2 regions of the Saccharothrix australiensis genome follow, and region 2 is predicted to be linked to the other one. Evidence: predicted binding sites of a transcription regulator. Region 2 holds the regulator's gene; the other holds the start of a gene.
What was found. The regulator HspR, encoded in region 2, represses chaperone genes until heat shock. The targets are predictions, from matches to a motif close to ANNTTGAGTNNNNNNNACTCAANNT.

Region 1 (8,550 bases), 6.6 Mb from region 2:
CGCGAAGGCGTGCCCGGAGGCCGTGGTGGACACCGAGCCGAACGGCAGCATCGCGGGCGTGCGGTCGGTGGCGGCGGCCGACCCGGACCGCGCCCTGCTCGCGCTGTCGGACGGCAAGCAGGACGCGGGCGACGTCGTGGCGCACCAGGTCGCGATCGTCGTCTACCACGTGGTCGTGCACAGCTCCGTCGGCATGGACACGCTGACCGTGGAGCAGTTGCAGGGCGTGTACTCCGGTCGTTACACCGACTGGAGCGAGCTGCGCGGCGGGGACCCGCTGCCGATCCGGATCGTCGGCCGGGGCAGCGAGTCGGGCACCCGCGAGCTGTTCGAGCGCCGGGTGCTCGGCACGACCGAGGGCGCGCTGTCCTCCAACGACTGCCGCAACCCCGACCGCGACCCGCAGGCCCGCGTGATCCGGTGCGAGCGGGACAAGAACGGCGACGTGGTGCGGGAGATCGGCGCGGTGGAGGGCGCGATCGGGTACGCCGACGCGCCGTCGGTGGCGGAGGCCCGCAAGACCAACCGGCTGACCGCGCTGTCGCTGGGCGGGAAGGTGTTCGACGCGGCGGCGGGTGTCGAGGCCGGCTACCCGTTCTGGACCGTGGAGTACCTCTACTCGCGGGCCCAGCCGGCGGAGGGCTCGCTGTCGGCGCACTTCCTGCGCTACGTGCGGGAGCACGACGACGCCCGCGTCCGGATGAAGGACGCGGGCTACCTGCCGTGCCGGACGCCCGAGGGCGTGCCGCTGGACCTGTGCAACCTGCGGTAGGCGGCCGGCCGCGCCTTTCGCGGCCGGCCACCCGCCGACGCGGCGCTCCGGCACCGCCGCCGCGGTCGTGCCCTCGGGCTCAGGCCGCCGCCGTCACCGCCGCCGGCTCCAGCGCGATCTCCAGCACCTCGCGCACGTCGCCCACCAGGTGCACGGTCAGCGCCTCGCGCACCGACTCGGGCACCTCGTCCAGGTCGGGCTCGTTGCGCCGCGGCAGCAGCACCGTCGTGATGCCCGCCCGGTGCGCGGCCAGCAGCTTCTGCTTCACGCCGCCGATGGGCAGCACCCGGCCGGTCAGGGACACCTCGCCGGTCATCGCCACGTCCGACCGCACCGGGCGACCGGACAGCAGCGACGCCAGCGCCGTCGTCATGGTCACGCCCGCCGACGGGCCGTCCTTGGGCACCGCGCCCGCCGGCACGTGGATGTGCACGCCGCGCTCGGCGAGCGCTTCCGCCCGGCTGTCGTGCGACCGCAGGTAGGACAGCGCGATCTGGGCCGACTCCTTCATCACCTCGCCGAGCTGGCCGGTGAGCGTGACGCCGGCCGACCCGGTGCCGCGCGAGGCCAGCGACGCCTCCACGAACAGCACGTCGCCGCCCGCGCCCGTCACGGCCAGCCCGGTCGCCACGCCCGGCACGGCGGTCCGCTCGGCCGACTCCGGCGTGAACTTCGGCGAGCCCAGGTAGCCGCGCAGGTCCGGCACGTCCACCGCCACCGGCAGCGCGGCCTCGTCCAGCGCGGCCCGCGCCGTGATCTTGCGCAGCACCCGCGCGAGGGACCGCTCCAGCTGCCGCACCCCGGCTTCCCGCGTGTACTCGCCGGCGAGCTTGCGCAGCGCGTCCTCGGACACCGCCACGTCCTCGGCGGTCAGCCCGGCCCGCTCGACCTGGCGGGGCAGCAGGTGGTCGCGGGCGATGGTGACCTTCTCGTCCTCGGTGTACCCGTCGAGCCGCACCAGCTCCATGCGGTCCAGCAGCGGGCCGGGGATGGCCTCCAGGACGTTGGCCGTGGCCAGGAACACCACGTCCGACAGGTCCAGCTCGACCTCCAGGTAGTGGTCCCGGAACGTGTGGTTCTGCGCCGGGTCCAGCACCTCCAGCAGCGCGGCCGTCGGGTCGCCCCGGTGGTCGGCGCCGACCTTGTCGATCTCGTCCAGCAGCACGACGGGGTTCATCGAGCCCGCCTCGGCGATCGCCCGCGCGATCCGGCCGGGCAGCGCGCCGACGTAGGTGCGGCGGTGGCCCCGGATCTCGGCCTCGTCCCGCACGCCGCCCAGCGCGACCCGGACGAACTTCCGCCCCATCGCGCGGGCGACCGACTCGCCCAGCGACGTCTTGCCGACCCCCGGCGGGCCGACCAGCGCCAGGACCGCGCCGCTGCGCCGCCCGCCGACGACGCCGAGGCCCCGGTCGGCCCGCCGCCGCCGCACCGCCAGGTACTCGGTGATGCGCTCCTTCACGTCGTCCAGCCCGGCGTGGTCGGCGTCGAGCACGGCCCGCGCGCCCGCGATGTCGTAGGACTCCTCGGTCCGCTCGTTCCAGGGCAGCCCCAGGACGGTGTCCAGCCAGGTGCGGATCCAGCCGGTCTCCGGCGACTGGTCGGAGGTGCGCTCCAGCTTGTCGACCTCGGCCAGCGCGGCCTTGCGCACGTGGTCGGGCAGGTCCGCCCCCTCGACGCGCGCCCGGTAGTCCTGCTCCTCGGTGGCCGGCTTGCCGTCCAGCTCGGCCAGCTCCTTGCGGATGGCGGCGAGCTGCTGCCGCAGCAGGAACTCGCGCTGCTGCCGCTCGACGCCCTCCTTGACGTCCTTGCGGATGGTCTCGGCGACGTCCAGCTCGGCCAGGTGCTCGCGGCCCCACTCCAGCAGCTTCGCCAGCCGCTCGGCGACGTCGCTGGTCTCCAGCAGCCACACCTTCTGCTCGTCGCGCAGGTACGGGGCGTACCCGGCGAGGTCGGCCAGCGCGGACGGCTCGTCCACCTGCTGCACCGAGTCGACCACCTGCCACGCGCCCCGCTGCTGGAGGATCGTCGTGACCAGGGCCCGGTACTCGCGGGCCAGCTCGCGCGTGCGCTCGTCGACGGGCGACTCGTCGGCGACCGTCGCCTCCACCCACAGCGCCGCGCCCGGCCCGGTCGTGCCGGTGCCGATCCGGACGCGCGCCGTGCCGCGCACGACCGCCGCCCGCTCACCGCCGGACAGCCGGCCGACCTGCTCGACCACGCCCAGCGTGCCGACCTTGGCGTACTTGCCGTCCAGCCGGGGCACCAGCACGACCCGCGCCTCGCCACCGCCCGCGGAGGCGGCCTCGACGGCGGCGCGGGCCTCGGCGGCGGCGTCCGAACCGGTGAGCCGGATCGGGACGACCATGCCCGGCAGCACGACCACGTCGTCCAGCGGCAGCACCGGCAGCGCCAACGTCTCGCCCATGTCGTTCCTCCAAAGTTGAGTCTGTCCGGCTCAACCAACGTGAGCGGTGGATTGTTTCCACCCGGCGTTCGCCCTGAGCGATCCGGCGCGGGCGCGGTACCTCCGGCGGCGGGTGCCCGAGGCGACCGGTATTCCCGTTGGGCGGTCGTGGACCCGGCCCTACGGTGGGCGCCATGTCGGAGTTCGTCGTCGATCCCGGTTTCGCCGACCGGCTGCGCCGCCGGTTCGGCCCGGAGGTGCGCGACTGGGTGCGGGCCGCGCCCGCGCTCGTCGAGCGGCTGGCCGCCGAGTGGGGGCTCACCCCGGGCGCCGCGTTCGCCGACGGGTCGACCTCGCTGGCCGTCGCGTGCGTCACCGGGTCCGGCGTCGACGCGGTGCTCAAGCTGTCGCCGCAGGCCGACGTGATCGCCGAGCAGGACCGGGTGCTGCGCGCGTTCCAGCCGGGCGGGCGGGTGCCCGCGGTGTTCCGGTCCGCGCCCGAGCGCGGCGCGGTGCTGCTCGAACGGCTGCCCGGCGCGCCGGTGACCGCGCCGTCCGCCCGCGAGCTGGCCGACGTGCTGTCCGGCCTGCACGGCGCGGTGGCCGCACCGCGCGACGTGGTCGACCGCGAGCTGGGGCACGGCGTCGAGCAGTTCCTGGTCCGCACCGAGGCCAGGCTCGGGTCCGCCGGCGTGGCCGGCGTGGTGCTGCCCGAGGACTTCGCCAGGGCGCGCCGGCTGCGGGACCGGCTGGTGGCCGGCCGGGTCGAGACGGTGCTGCTGCACGGCGACCTGCACTACGGCAACCTGCTGGACTGCGGTCCGGCGCGGGGCCTGGTCGCGATCGACCCGAAGAGCTGCGTCGGCGAGCCGTGCTTCGACGCGGTCGACTGGGTGCTCGACGGCTCCGCGCCGGCGGCGGGCAGGATCGACGACCTGGTGGCGCTCACCGCGTTCGACGGCGAGCGGCTGGCCGACTGGTGCCGGGTGGCCGCGCCGGTGCTGGCCGTCGCCGCCGCCGCGCGGGGCCGGGACGCCGGCGCGCTGCTGGAGTTCGGCCGCTCGTGACCCGCGCCGCCGGTCAGCTCCGGTCGGGGAACACGACCTCCGCCGCCGGCCGCACGCGCAGCACGCCGCCGGGGTGGACGGCCCGGCCGAGGATGCGGTTGTGCCGGTCGACGATCCGCTCCGGGGTGAGGCCCGCCTCCGGGTCGCCGTCGGCGGCCGGCGCGTGCCCGTCGGCGACCAGCACGACGTCCAGGCCGTGGCTGAGCGCGGACCGCGCGGTCGCGTCGACGCAGTAGTCGGTCGCCAGGCCGGTGAGCACGACCGTGTCGACGGCCCGCGCCGCGAGCACCGCCGCGAGGTCGGTGCGGTAGAACGCGTCGGTCGCCGTCTTGTCGATCACCACGTCGCCCGGTCCGAGGCCGAGGCGCGGGCTGAGCCGCGTGCCGGGGTGGTCGGGGTCGAACGCCGAGCCGGCGGGCCCGACCTGCCGCAGCGCCACCACCGGCGCGCCGTGCCGCCGCGCCCTGCGCGCCAGCGCCGAGATCCGGTCGACCAGCTCGTCGCCGCGCCAGACGAGCGGGACCAGCGCCTCCTGCACGTCGACGATCACCAGCGCCGTCACCATGCCGGCACAGCCTATCCGGGTTCGGCGGCGCGGTCCGGCGATCGCGGCCGTCCGTCCGGTTCCGGCGGGGGCACCGGTCGTCCGGGGACGGTGGCCGCGTTCCGGCACCTCGCGGCCAGGCCGGGTCGTGTCGCCCGATCGAGGGCCGTTTCCGCGCGTTCAGCGGTTGTGGCACATTCCCGCGCCGGGAACGATCACGCTTTGTCACCGACGAGGCCATCGAGGGGAAGTCGCATGGAACAGGCAGGCTGGGTGCCGTCCTCGATAGACCTGGACCGCCCGAGCGCGGCCCGCATGTACGACTACTTCCTGGGCGGCTCGCACAACTTCGCGGTCGACCGCGAGGCCGCCCGCTCGGTGGAGCGGATCTACCCCGGCATGTCCGGCGCGGCGCGGGCGAACCGGTCGTTCCTGCGCCGGGCCGTGCGCTACCTGCTGGAGCAAGGGGTGGAGCAGTTCCTCGACCTCGGCTCGGGCATCCCGACGGTGGGCAACGTGCACGAGATCGCCCAGCAGGCCGCCCCTTCGGCGCGGGTCGTCTACGTGGACGTCGAGCCGGTGGCGGTGGCCCACAGCACGGCCCTCCTGGCGGACAACCCGCTGGCGACGGCGATCCAGGCCGACGTGCGCGACCCGGACGCCGTCCTCGGCCACGACGAGGTGCGCCGCCTGCTCGACCCGGACCGCCCCATCGGCCTGCTCATGGTGGCGCTGCTGCACTTCGTGCCGGACTCGGACCGGCCGCACGAGGTGGTGGCCCGCTACCGGGACGCCCTGCCGCCGGGCAGCTACCTGGCGATCTCCCACGGCAGCCTGGAAGGCGTGCCGGAGGACGCCCTGGACGACAGCGAGCGCGTGCAGGCCATCTACCGCCGCACCGACAGCCCGCTGGCGCTGCGCCCCCGCGACGAGATCGCCGCGTTCTTCGCCGGCCTGACCGTGGTGGAGCCGGGCGTGGTGTCCCTGCCGGAGTGGCGCCCGGACTCCGACGACGCCTACATCAGCGCCTACGTCGGCGTGGGGCGCAAGCCCTGACGGCTATCGCCGTCCGCGACGCCCCGCTGCCGAACACCGTCCGAAGTGGACCGGAACGGCCATCCGGGAACCGCTCGGCGCCCACCGCAGGTCCCACCCGCGCCACCCACAGCACCGCCGCACCCACACCCGCTCGTCCCCCCGCTCGCCCCCATCCTTTCCCTTGGCTCGCTCCGCTCCTGCTCGCTCCGCTCCTGTTCCCTTCCGCTCCTGCTCGCTCCGCTCCTGCTCGCTCCGCTCCTGCTCGCTCCGCGAGGCCGCGTCGGCAGTTCACGGCGCGAGTTGTGCCGATCACGCTTTTCGATCGGCACAACTCGCCCCGTGAGCTGCCGACCACCAGGCGGCCGAGCCGCCCGACGGAGTCGGGCAAATCCAACACCGCTAGATCCCGTCCAGGAACTCGTCCACTTCGGCCAACGCCCGCTTGCGGACCGGCTCGGCGGACAGGAACAGGTCGTGCATCCCGTTGTCCACCTGCACCAGCGTCACGTCCCGGCCGATCCGGGGCGCCCACCGCCGCATGTGCTCGACGTCCAGCACGGTGTCCGCCGTCATCGCCTCCGGAGACCACCTCTTCGCGTGCAGGTGGCTCCGCCCCGAGTGCAGCACCAGCACCGGCGCCGCCACGGCCAGGCCGCGGTGCACCGCCGCGTGCCCCCGGCGCACCGCCCGCAACCACCCGGCCAGCACCGGGAACGCCTCGATCGGCTTCCACGTCGTGTCGAAGTCCCACTCGCCGTGGTGGTCGACGTGGATGCTCTCCCCGTACACCGGGCCGAGCCCCTTCTTCACCACCAGCCTCGGCGCGACGCGGCCGACGACCCGGACCAGCGCCGTGCCGACGGTGCGGACGAGCCACGGCTCGGCCAGGTCCAGCCAGGGGCTGTTGAGGACCAGCGCGTCGATCACGTCGTCGGCGCGCCGCTCGTGCGCCCACAGGCTGGTGATGAGGCCGCCCGTCGAGTGGCCGAGCAGGACCAGGTGCCGGTGCCCGTCCTCCTCGCGGATCACGCGCGTCGCCGCGTCGATCTCCTCGAAGTGCGCGGCCAGGTCCGGCACGTAGTTGGCGGTTTCGCCGGGCCGCAGGGAACGGCCGTACGCGCGCAGGTCGACGGCGTAGAAGTCGAACGCGCGGGCGGTGAAGTGCTCGGCGACGTGCGCCTGGAAGAAGTAGTCGGCGAAACCGTGGACGTACAGCACGGCCCCCCTGGTCGCGGGCCGCGCGCGGCGGCGGACCAGCGTCGCGCTGACGCCACCGCCGCCCAGCGGCAGCGTCCGGGTCTCGTAGTCGGCGCCGAGCACGTCTGCGGTCATCGCGCCAGTGTGCATCGCGGTCACCGTTTCCGGGGAGGCCGGGCCCCCGTCCGTGGCACTCTGGTCGGTATGAGCGACGAGATCGAGCGGTCGACGGCGCGCGTCCGCTTCCCCGGCATCAGCCCGCGGGCGTACGAGCACCCGGTCGACAGGGGGGCGTTGGCGGTCTTGCGCGCGGTGCCGGGGATCGGACCCGTGCTGCAGGCGGTGGCCGGCGCGTTCGCCGAACGGGGCGAGCGGCTGAGCTACGTGGCTTCCGCGATTCGCGTGGGGCCCAAGCAGTACCCGGAACTGGACCGCCTGCGGCTGGAGGCGGCGGCGACCCTGGACGTCGACCCGGTGCCGGAGATGTTCGTGCAGCGCGATCCCCGCGTGTACTCGCGGACGCTGGGCATCGACAAGCCGTTCATCGTGCTGTCCACGGGTTTGCTGGAGTTGTTGGACAACAACGGTCGGCGGTTCGCCATCGGCCACGAGATGGGCCACGTGCTGTCCGGGCACGCGCTGTACCAGACCATCCTGCACCGGCTGATCGACATCCAGCAGGGCATGGGCTGGATGCCCGCCGGCTACTGGGCGGTGCGCGCGGTGGTCGCCGCGCTGCGCGAGTGGTACCGCAAGACCGAGCTGAGCTGCGACCGGGCCGGGCTGCTGGTCGCGCAGGACCCGGCGGCGGCGCTGCGGGTGCACGTGGCGCTCGCCGGCGGCATGGACCTGTCGCAGGTGGACACGTCCGAGTTCCTCAAGCAGGCCAAGGAGTACGAGCAGGTCGAGGACGTGCGCGACAGCCTGCTCAAGCTGATCAAGACCTGGCGGAGCACCCACCCGATGGCGGTCGTGCGGGCCGCCGAGCTCCAGCGGTGGGCGGCGGGCGAGGAGTACCGGGAGATCCTGACCGGCACCTACCCCCGGCGCGAGGACGACCGGCCCGCGTCCACCTTCACCGAGGACCTGAAGGGCGCGGCGCGGTCCTACAAGGAGTCCGCCGAGCGGTCCGAGGACCCGTTGGTGAAGGTGCTCAACGAGGTGGGCGACGCGCTGGTCGGCGCGGCGGGCCGCGTCCGGTCGAAGTTCAACGGCGAGTGAGGTGACGCGCCCCGCTGGTCCGTTAGGCTGAATGGCGCATGGCTGTCGTACGTTCTGGCTAGTCTCTGACCACTGCTGTTGATCAGAGGAGGGGCCGTGCGGCTCGGTGTGCTGGTGTTGGTGCTGATGGCGTTGGGCGGTGGCGTGGCGGCCGCCGAGCCGCGCGTGGTGGGCGGCTCACGGGTGTCGGTCGAGGACTACCCGTGGGTCGTCTACCTGACGGACTCGAAGGGCAACCAGTTCTGCGGCGGCACGCTCGTCGCGCCCACGAAGGTGGTGACCGCCGCGCACTGCGCCGGCGGCC
Region 2 (8,550 bases):
CCAGCAGCAGCCGGCGCTGGGCGAGCCGCCGCGCCAGCCGGTCGACCTGGATGTCCACGATCGAGGTCAGCTCCTCGGTGGCCAGCGCGTGGAACACCACCACGTCGTCCAGCCGGTTGAGGAACTCGGGCTTGAAGTGCGCCCGCACCACGGCCATCACCGCGTCGGTGCGCTGCCGCTCGTCCAGGTTGGCGTCCGCGATGACCTGCGAGCCGAGGTTCGAGGTGAGCACCAGGATGGTGTTGCGGAAGTCGACCGTCCGGCCCTGGCCGTCGGTCAGCCGCCCGTCGTCCAGCACCTGGAGCAGCACGTCGAACACGTCCGGGTGGGCCTTCTCGACCTCGTCCAGCAGCACGACACTGTACGGGCGGCGGCGCACGCTCTCGGTGAGCTGGCCGCCCTGGTCGTAGCCGACGTAGCCGGGGGGCGCGCCGACCAGCCGGGCCACCGAGTGCTTCTCGGAGTACTCGCTCATGTCGATGCGGATCATCGCCCGCTCGTCGTCGAACAGGAACTCGGCGAGCGCCTTGGCCAGCTCGGTCTTGCCGACGCCGGTCGGCCCGAGGAACAGGAAGCTGCCGGTCGGCCGGTCCGGGTCGGCCACGCCCGCGCGGGTGCGCCGGACGGCGTCGGAGACCACGCGGACCGCCTCGGCCTGCCCGACGACGCGCCTGCCCAGCTCCTCCTCCATGCGCAGCAGCTTCGCCGTCTCGCCCTCCAGCAGGCGGCCGGCCGGGATGCCGGTCCACGCGCTGACGACGTCCGCGACGTCGTCCGGCCCGACCTCCTCCTTCAGCATGACCGCCGCGTCCTGGGTGGTCCGGGTCGCGGCCTCCAGCTCCTTCTCCAGCGCGGGGATGCGGCCGTACCGGAGCTCGGCGGCCCGCCCGAGGTCGCCGTCGCGCTCGGCCCGCTCCGACTCGCCGCGCAGCTGCTCCAGCCGCTCCTTCAGGTCGCGGACCTTCTCGATGGAGCCCTTCTCGTTCTGCCAGCGCGCGGTGAGCGCGGCCAGCGCCTCGCGCCGCTCGGCCAGCTCGGCGCGCAGCGCGGCCAACCGCTCGCGGGACGCGTCGTCGGACTCCTTGGCGAGCGCCATCTCCTCGATCTCCAGCCGGCGGACGGCGCGCTCGACCTCGTCGATCTCGACGGGCCGCGAGTCGATCTCCATCCGGAGCCGGGACGCCGACTCGTCGACCAGGTCGATGGCCTTGTCCGGCAGGAACCGGGCCGTGATGTAGCGGTCGGACAGCGTCGCCGCCGCGACCAGGGCCGCGTCGGTGATGCGCACGCCGTGGTGCACCTCGTAGCGGTCCTTGAGGCCGCGCAGGATGCCGATCGTGTCCTCCACGGACGGCTCGCCCACCAGGACCTGCTGGAACCGGCGTTCCAGGGCCGGGTCCTTCTCGACGTGCTCGCGGTACTCGTCCAGGGTGGTCGCGCCGACCATGCGCAGCTCGCCGCGCGCCAGCATCGGCTTGATCATGTTGCCCGCGTCCATCGCCGACTCGCCGGTCGCGCCCGCGCCCACGATGGTGTGCAGCTCGTCGATGAACGTGATGACCTGGCCCGCCGAGTCGGTGATCTCCTTGAGCACGGCCTTCAGGCGCTCCTCGAACTCGCCGCGGTACTTCGCGCCCGCGACCATCGCGCCGAGGTCGAGCGCCACGACGCGCTTGCCGCGCAGCGACTCGGGCACGTCGCCCGCGATGATCCGCTGCGCGAGGCCCTCCACGATCGCGGTCTTGCCGACGCCGGGCTCGCCGATCAGGACGGGGTTGTTCTTGGTGCGCCGGGACAGCACCTGGACCACCCGGCGGATCTCGGCGTCCCGGCCGATCACCGGGTCGAGTTCGCCCTTGCGCGCGCGGGCGGTCAGGTCGACGCCGTACTTCTCCAGCGCCTTGTAGGTGCCCTCCGGGTCGGGGCTGGTCACCCGCGCCGAGCCGCGCACCTTGCCGAACGCCTCCTTCAGCGCGTCCGGCGTCGCGCCGTGCCGCTTGAGCAGGTCGGCCACCTGCCCGCCGTGCTCGGCCAGCCCGACCAGCAGGTGCTCGGTGGAGACGTACTCGTCGCCCATCCCGGTGGCCAGCTCCTGGGCCTTGCCGAGGACGCGGACCGCGTCGCGGGACAGCTGGGGCGCGGACACCGACGACCCGCTCGCCGCCGGGAGGGCGCGGGCCAGCGTCGACAGCTCCTCGTGCACCCGCGCGGGGTCGGCGCCCACGGCGGACAGCAGCGGCGCGGCCAGCCCGTCGCCCTGCGCCAGCAGCGCGCCGAGGAGGTGGACCGAGCTGACGTCGGGGTTGCCCGCGACGGTCGCCGCCTGCACGGCGGCGGACACGGCCTGCTGGGTCTTCGTGGTCGGGTTGAAAGCGTCCATTCCTCACCTCGGTCGGCGTGTCGTGCATGGGCCCGGCCCTGCGGCGCCGGTCCGTCCTCCCGGTCAACGTCAGAAAAGTTGAGCCGGTTCCGCTCAACCTACCGGAAGGGCGGTGTCGTGGCCCACACCTTGACCTCCACCATCATGGAGGTTTTACGGTCGGTGACATGACCGTGAAGCTGAACCACACGATCGTTTCCGCTCACGACGCCCGCGCCACCGCCGACTTCCTGGTCGAGGTCTTCGGCTTCGGCCCCGCCACCCCGTTCGGGCCGTTCCTGTCCGTCGAGACCGACAACGAGGTCACCCTCGACGTCATGGCGGTGACCGGGGACATCACGCCCCAGCACTACGCGTTCCTGGTGTCCGAGGCCGAGTTCGACCGGATCTTCGGCCGGGTGCGCGAGCGCGGCCTGCCGTACTGGGCCGACCCGTTCCACCGGCAGGCCGGCGAGATCAACACCAACGACGGCGGCCGGGGCGTCTACTTCGAGGACCCCAACGGGCACAACCTGGAGATCATCACCGTCCCGTACGGCGGTTAATACCGGTGCGCCCGGCCCGGTCCGCCCGTGATGATCCGCGCATGACGTCTCTTGTGCACAACATCACGTTCGACTGCCGGAACGCCTACGAGCTGGCCGGGTTCTGGAGCAGGGTCACGGGCCGCCCGCCGGCCGACGACGCCTCCCCCGGCGACCCCGAGGTGGTCATCCGGCCGGCCGGCGGCCCGAACCTGCTGTTCATCGAGGTCCCGGAAAGGAAGACGGCCAAGAACCGGGTGCACCTCGACCTCCAGCCCGAGTCCACGCGGGACGAGGAGGTGGAGCGGCTGCTCGGCGTCGGCGCCACCCTGGTGGAGGACCACCGCCGCCCCGACGGGACCGGCTGGGTGACGCTGGCCGACCCCGAGGGCAACGAGTTCTGCGTGGAGCGCAGCGCGGCCGAGCGCGCCGCCACCCCCTGATCGCACCCTTCGGCCGCAGCGAGTTGTCCACATCACTGGGATAGTTGTCCACAATCCGCAGGTGTGAATCCACAGGCCGTCGAGGCTGCCCGCACCGGTGCGGAGAGGCTGCCGCCGAGGGCGGGCACCCCGTCCCGTCGAGGGGCCGGGGCGGGGTCGCGACCGGTGGCGGGCGACCGCGCCGTGCTCGCCGGACGGTGGAGGACGACCCGCGCACCGGGTATACGTGGTGGGGAATAATCAGCCGGGAAGCGCAGCGCTGGTCACCGGCCGTGACCGGCCTGCACTCGAACGTGGCATCAAGGAGTCAACCGGCCAGTCGACGGGTTAGCCTCGCACCGTCGGGGATGGATGCTTGACGAGGACGTAGCGCCTTGCTGGCGCCGCCAGAAACGTGGAGACTGCGCCCGGACCATGACTGCGAACGCCGTGTTGAGCCCCATCCCGAGCCCGCCACACCGAGAACCTCCTCCGGGTGTCGCCGCAATGGTGCGGATGATCCGGGAGAGCTTCGCGGTGGTCGAGCCGCGCTCGGACGAGGTCGCGAAGTTCTTCTACGGGATGCTCTTCAGCCTCGCGCCGGCCACCCGCGAGATGTTCCCGGCGAACATGGAGGTGCAGCGGAGCAGGCTGCTCCGGGCCCTGGTCCACGTCGTGCAGATGGTGGACCGGCCCGACGACCTGATCCCGTTCCTCCGCCAGCTCGGGCGCGACCACCGCAAGTTCGGCGTGGTCAACGTGCACTACGAGTCGGTCGGGACGGCGCTGCTCGCCGCCGTGAAGAAGTACGCGGGCGACACGTGGACGCCGCAGGTCGAGCTGGCCTGGGCCGAGGCGTACACGATCATGGCCCGCGCCATGCAGGAGGCCGCGGCGGCCGACGACGGCCCCGCCTACTGGCACGCCACCGTCCTGGACCACCAGCGGGTGAGCTGGGACCTCGCCGTCGTCCGGCTCCAGCCGGACCACCCCATCGGCTACCGCGCCGGCCAGTACGTGAGCGTCGAGACGCCGCAGCGGGCGCGCCTGTGGCGGTACTACTCGCCCGCGAACGCGCCGCGCGACGACGGCATCATCGAGTTCCACATCCGCTCGGTCGAGGGCGGCTGGGTGAGCCGGTCGGTCGTCGGTCACACCCAACCGGGTGACGTGTGGCGCATCGGGCCGCCGATGGGCCGCCTGCACGTGGACCGCAAGTCCGGCCGCGACGTGCTCATGGTGGCGGGCGGCACCGGTGTCGCGCCGATGCACGCGATCATCGACGAGATGGCGCAGTGGGGCGAGAACCCGCGCGTGCACCTGTTCGTCGGCGGGCGCACCAGGGAAGACCTCTACGACCTGGACAACCTACAGCGGTTCGCCATGACCAACCCGTGGCTGACCGTCGTGCCGGTGCTGGAGTCCGACCCCAACGTGCGCGGCGTCGAGCAGGGCACCCTCGCCGACGTGGTCACCCGCTACGGGGCGTGGGAGGAGCGGGACGTGCTGGTGTGCGGGTCGCCGTCGATGATCCGGGCCACCGTGTCCCGGATGCTCGTCGCGGGCACCCCGCTGGACCGCATCAAGTACGACCCGTTCACGCTGGACTGAGCGGCCCGCGCGCGGTTCGGCACGCGCGGTTCGGGCCGCTCCGCGCGTCGTTCGAGCTGCTCGGGCGGCTCAGCGCTTGCGGTTCGGCTTCCAGACCACGAGCGCGGTCTCGTGGCGCACCGGCACGAGGTCGCGCCGCAGCGAGGCGTGCACCGACGCCGCCGCGTGCTCGGCGGCCGCCAGGGCCGACGCCAGCTCCTCCGTCAGCTCGGCCACGCGGGCGCGCAGCGCGCCCACCTCGTTCTCCAGCTCGATGATCCGCTTGATGCCGGCGAGGTTCACGCCCTCCTCCTGGGAGAGGCGCTGCACCTCGCGCAGCAGCACGATGTCGCGCATCGAGTACCGCCGCCCGCCACCGGGCGTGCGGCCGGGCGACACCAGGCCCAGTCGGTCGTAGGACCGGAGGGTCTGGGCGTGCAGACCGGACAGCTGGGCCGCCACGGAGATCACGAAGAACGGGGTGTCCTCGTCCGTTCCGGGCGGGAACGGAAAAGTCATGTCGACCTCTTCTCCACCAAGGCGTTCAGGTCCGCCCTCGGGTCGTGCCGGGCGGTGGCGGCGGCGTACGCCTCCAGCGCCTCGCGCGCCGCGGCGTCGAGGTTGTTCGGCACGGCCACCTGGAGGGTGATCAGCAGGTCGCCGACGCGGCCGTCCCGCCTGCCGATGCCCTTGCCCTTGGCGCGCAGCACCTGGCCGGACGCCGTGCCCGCGGGCACCTTCAAGGTCACCTTGCCGTCCAGCGTGGGCACGGTCAACGTGGTGCCCAGCGCCAGTTCGGGGAACGTCACGGGCACCGTCACGGTCAGGTTGTCGCCCGAGCGCCCGAACACCGGGTCCGGGTTGACGTGCACGCGGACGAACAGGTCACCGCTCGGCCCGTTGTTGCGCCCCGGCTCGCCCTGCCCGGCCAGCCTGATCCGCTGCCCGTCGTCCACGCCCGCCGGGATGCGGATGGTCAGCGTGCGGGTCCTGGTGCTGACGCCGTCGCCACCGCAGTCCGGGCACGGGTCGTCCACGATCCGCCCGGTGCCGCGGCAGTCCGCGCACGGCTCGGAGAACGCGAACGCGCCCTGGCTGCGGGTCACCAGGCCCGCGCCGGCGCAGTTCGGGCAGACGCGCGGCGTCGTGCCCGGCCGCGCGCCGGAACCGGCGCAGGTCGAGCAGGTCGCCGGGCTGGACAGCCGCATCGGCACCGTCGCGCCCCGCACGGCCTCCTGGAAGTCGATCCGCACGTCGGTCTCGACGTCCTCGCCGCGCCGCGGCCGGGTAGCGGACGTCGCCGCCCCGCTCCGCCGGTTGAACAGGCCGCCGAGCAGGTCGCCCAGACCGCCCATGCCACCGGCCTGCTGCTGCCGGTTGAACAGGTCGCCGACGTCGAACCCGCCGCCCTGCCCGAACCCGCCGGGAAAGCCGCCGCCGCCCGCGAACAGGCGACGGGCCTCGTCGTACTGCTTGCGCTTGGCGGCGTCCGACAGCACGCCGTACGCCTCGGACACGGCCTTGAACCGCGCCTCGGCCTTGGCGTCACCGGGGTTGGCGTCCGGGTGGAGCTCCCGCGCCAGCTTCCGGTACGACTTCTTGATCTCGTCGGCCGAGGCGTCCGAGGAGACACCCAGCTCCCGGTAGAAGTCCTTGTCGATCCAGTCTCTCGCACTCACCGGACGCCCCTGTGTTCAATTGCCTCGGCTCCGCCGAGGCGGGCGAGGCCGCCTGGAAGTCGGCCCATCGCGCCTGATTCCCCGCCGATCGAAAAGCGTGATCGGCGGGAAATGAGGCCCGACAGGCCGACGCGGCCTCGCTGTGTCGGATAGCCGCTGCTTCGCAGACGGCGGGCTCAGCCGCCTGGGAGTCGGCCCAGCGGGCCTGATTCCCCGCCGATCGAGAAGCGTGATCGGCGGAGAATGAGGCCCGACAGGCCGACGCGGCCTCGCGTGGTGGTCGGTTCGCCGGATCGGGGCCCGAGGCCGGTCGGCTTGTGCCGACCTCGCCTCGTGGCCCTGGTCCGGCGGCCGGACCGGGCGCCGTGGTCCGGTCCGGCGGCCGGGGTGGGCCTGGTGGCCTGGCCCGGCGGCCATGTGGTCGGTCAGGGCTGGTCGGGCGGCGGCTGGTCGGATTCCGGGGTTGCCGGTGCCTCGGCGGTCGCCGGGGGCTCCGGGGTCGCCGGGTCCGGGGTTGCCGCCGGCTCGTGGTCGGTCACCCCCACCAGGGCCGGACGCACCACCCGCTCGCCGAACCGGTAGCCCCGGCGCAGCACCGCGGTCACGGTCGGACCGCTCACGTCCGGGGACGTGCTGTGCTGCACCGCCTCGTGCACGGAGGGGTCGAAAGCCTCGCCCTCGTGCCCGAAGGGCTCCAGCCCGGTGCCGCGCAGGGCGCTGACGAGCTTGTCCGCCACCGCCTTGAACGCACCGGTCAGGTCGCCGTGCGCGCCGGCCCGCTCCAGGTCGTCGAGCACGCCCAGCAGCTCGGACGCCACCTGCGCCTTCGCGTTGGTGATCACCAGCTCCCGGTCGCGCTCGACGCGCTTGCGGTAGTTGGCGTACTCGGCGGTGAGCCGCTGGAGGTCGGCGGTCCGCTCGTCCAGCTGGGCCTTCAGCTCGGCGGCCGGATCGGCGTCGGCGTGGCCGGCCTCGGGCGCGGCGTGCTTGCCGCCCTCCTCGGCCGAGCCCTCCACCGGCGCGTCCGCGGCGTCCGGCGCTCCCGCCGCGTCGGGGGTGTCCGACGCGGGCGGCGTGCGCACCTCCCCGGTCTCGGGGTCGATCCGACGGCGGTCGTGCACCACCAGGTGGGGCTGCTCTTCCGGCTGCGTCACTTCTTCTCGTCCTCGTCCACGATCTCGGCGTCCACCACGTTGTCGGCCTTCGCGCCGGCGGGGCCGCCCGCGGCGCCGGGCGCACCGGCGTCACCGGTCGGCGCGTCGGCGGCCGGCGCGCCCGTGTTGGCGTACAGGGACTGGCCGATGGCCTGCGACTCGGTCGCCAACTTCTCCACCGCGGACCGGACCTTGGCGATGTCCGTGCCCTTCAGCGCCTCGTTGGTCTCCTCGATCGCGGCCTTGACCTTGTCCTTGACGTCGGCCGGGATCTTGTCGTCGTTCTCCTTGACGACCTTCTCGGTCTGGTAGACGAGCGTCTCGGCCTGGTTGCGGACCTCGGCCTCGTCGCGGCGGCGCTTGTCCTCCTCGGCGTGCGCCTCGGCGTCCTTGATCATCCGGTCGATGTCGTCCTTCGGCAGCGCCGAGCCGCCGGTGATCGTCATCCGCTGTTCCTTGCCCGTGCCCATGTCCTTCGCGGACACGTGCACGATGCCGTTCGCGTCGATGTCGAAGGTGACCTCGATCTGCGGGACGCCGCGCGGCGCGGGCGGCAGGCCGGTCAGCTCGAACATGCCGAGCTTCTTGTTGTCCGCCGCGAAGTCGCGCTCGCCCTGGAACACCTGGATCTGCACGGACGGCTGGTTGTCGTCGGCCGTCGTGAAGATCTCGGACCGCTTGGTCGGGATCGTCGTGTTGCGCTCGATGAGCTTGGTCATCACGCCGCCCTTGGTCTCGATGCCCAGGGACAGCGGGGTGACGTCGAGCAGCAGGACGTCCTTGACCTCGCCCTTCAGCACA

Region 1: the regulator HspR is predicted to act here: its motif matches at 3,213-3,237, upstream of lon (endopeptidase La).

What each region holds. Positions count from the first base shown of each region.
Region 1 covers NZ_RBXO01000001.1:6,712,326-6,720,875, reverse strand. Annotated here, with positions in the region: gene C8E97_RS28445 (PstS family phosphate ABC transporter substrate-binding protein) at 1-772, shown strand, start outside; gene lon (endopeptidase La) at 852-3,200, opposite strand; gene C8E97_RS28435 (aminoglycoside phosphotransferase family protein) at 3,374-4,246, shown strand; gene C8E97_RS28430 (cysteine hydrolase family protein) at 4,260-4,811, opposite strand; gene C8E97_RS28425 (SAM-dependent methyltransferase) at 5,046-5,846, shown strand; gene C8E97_RS28420 (alpha/beta hydrolase) at 6,228-7,160, opposite strand; gene C8E97_RS28415 (M48 family metallopeptidase) at 7,230-8,246, shown strand; gene C8E97_RS28410 (S1 family peptidase) at 8,343-8,550, shown strand, end outside.
Region 2 covers NZ_RBXO01000001.1:126,474-135,023, forward strand. Annotated here, with positions in the region: gene clpB (ATP-dependent chaperone ClpB) at 1-2,380, opposite strand, end outside; gene C8E97_RS00670 (VOC family protein) at 2,548-2,925, shown strand; gene C8E97_RS34205 (VOC family protein) at 2,967-3,347, shown strand; gene C8E97_RS00680 (FAD-binding oxidoreductase) at 3,834-4,937, shown strand; gene C8E97_RS00685 (heat shock protein transcriptional repressor HspR) at 5,007-5,435, opposite strand; gene dnaJ (molecular chaperone DnaJ) at 5,432-6,595, opposite strand; gene grpE (nucleotide exchange factor GrpE) at 7,021-7,749, opposite strand; gene dnaK (molecular chaperone DnaK) at 7,746-8,550, opposite strand, start outside.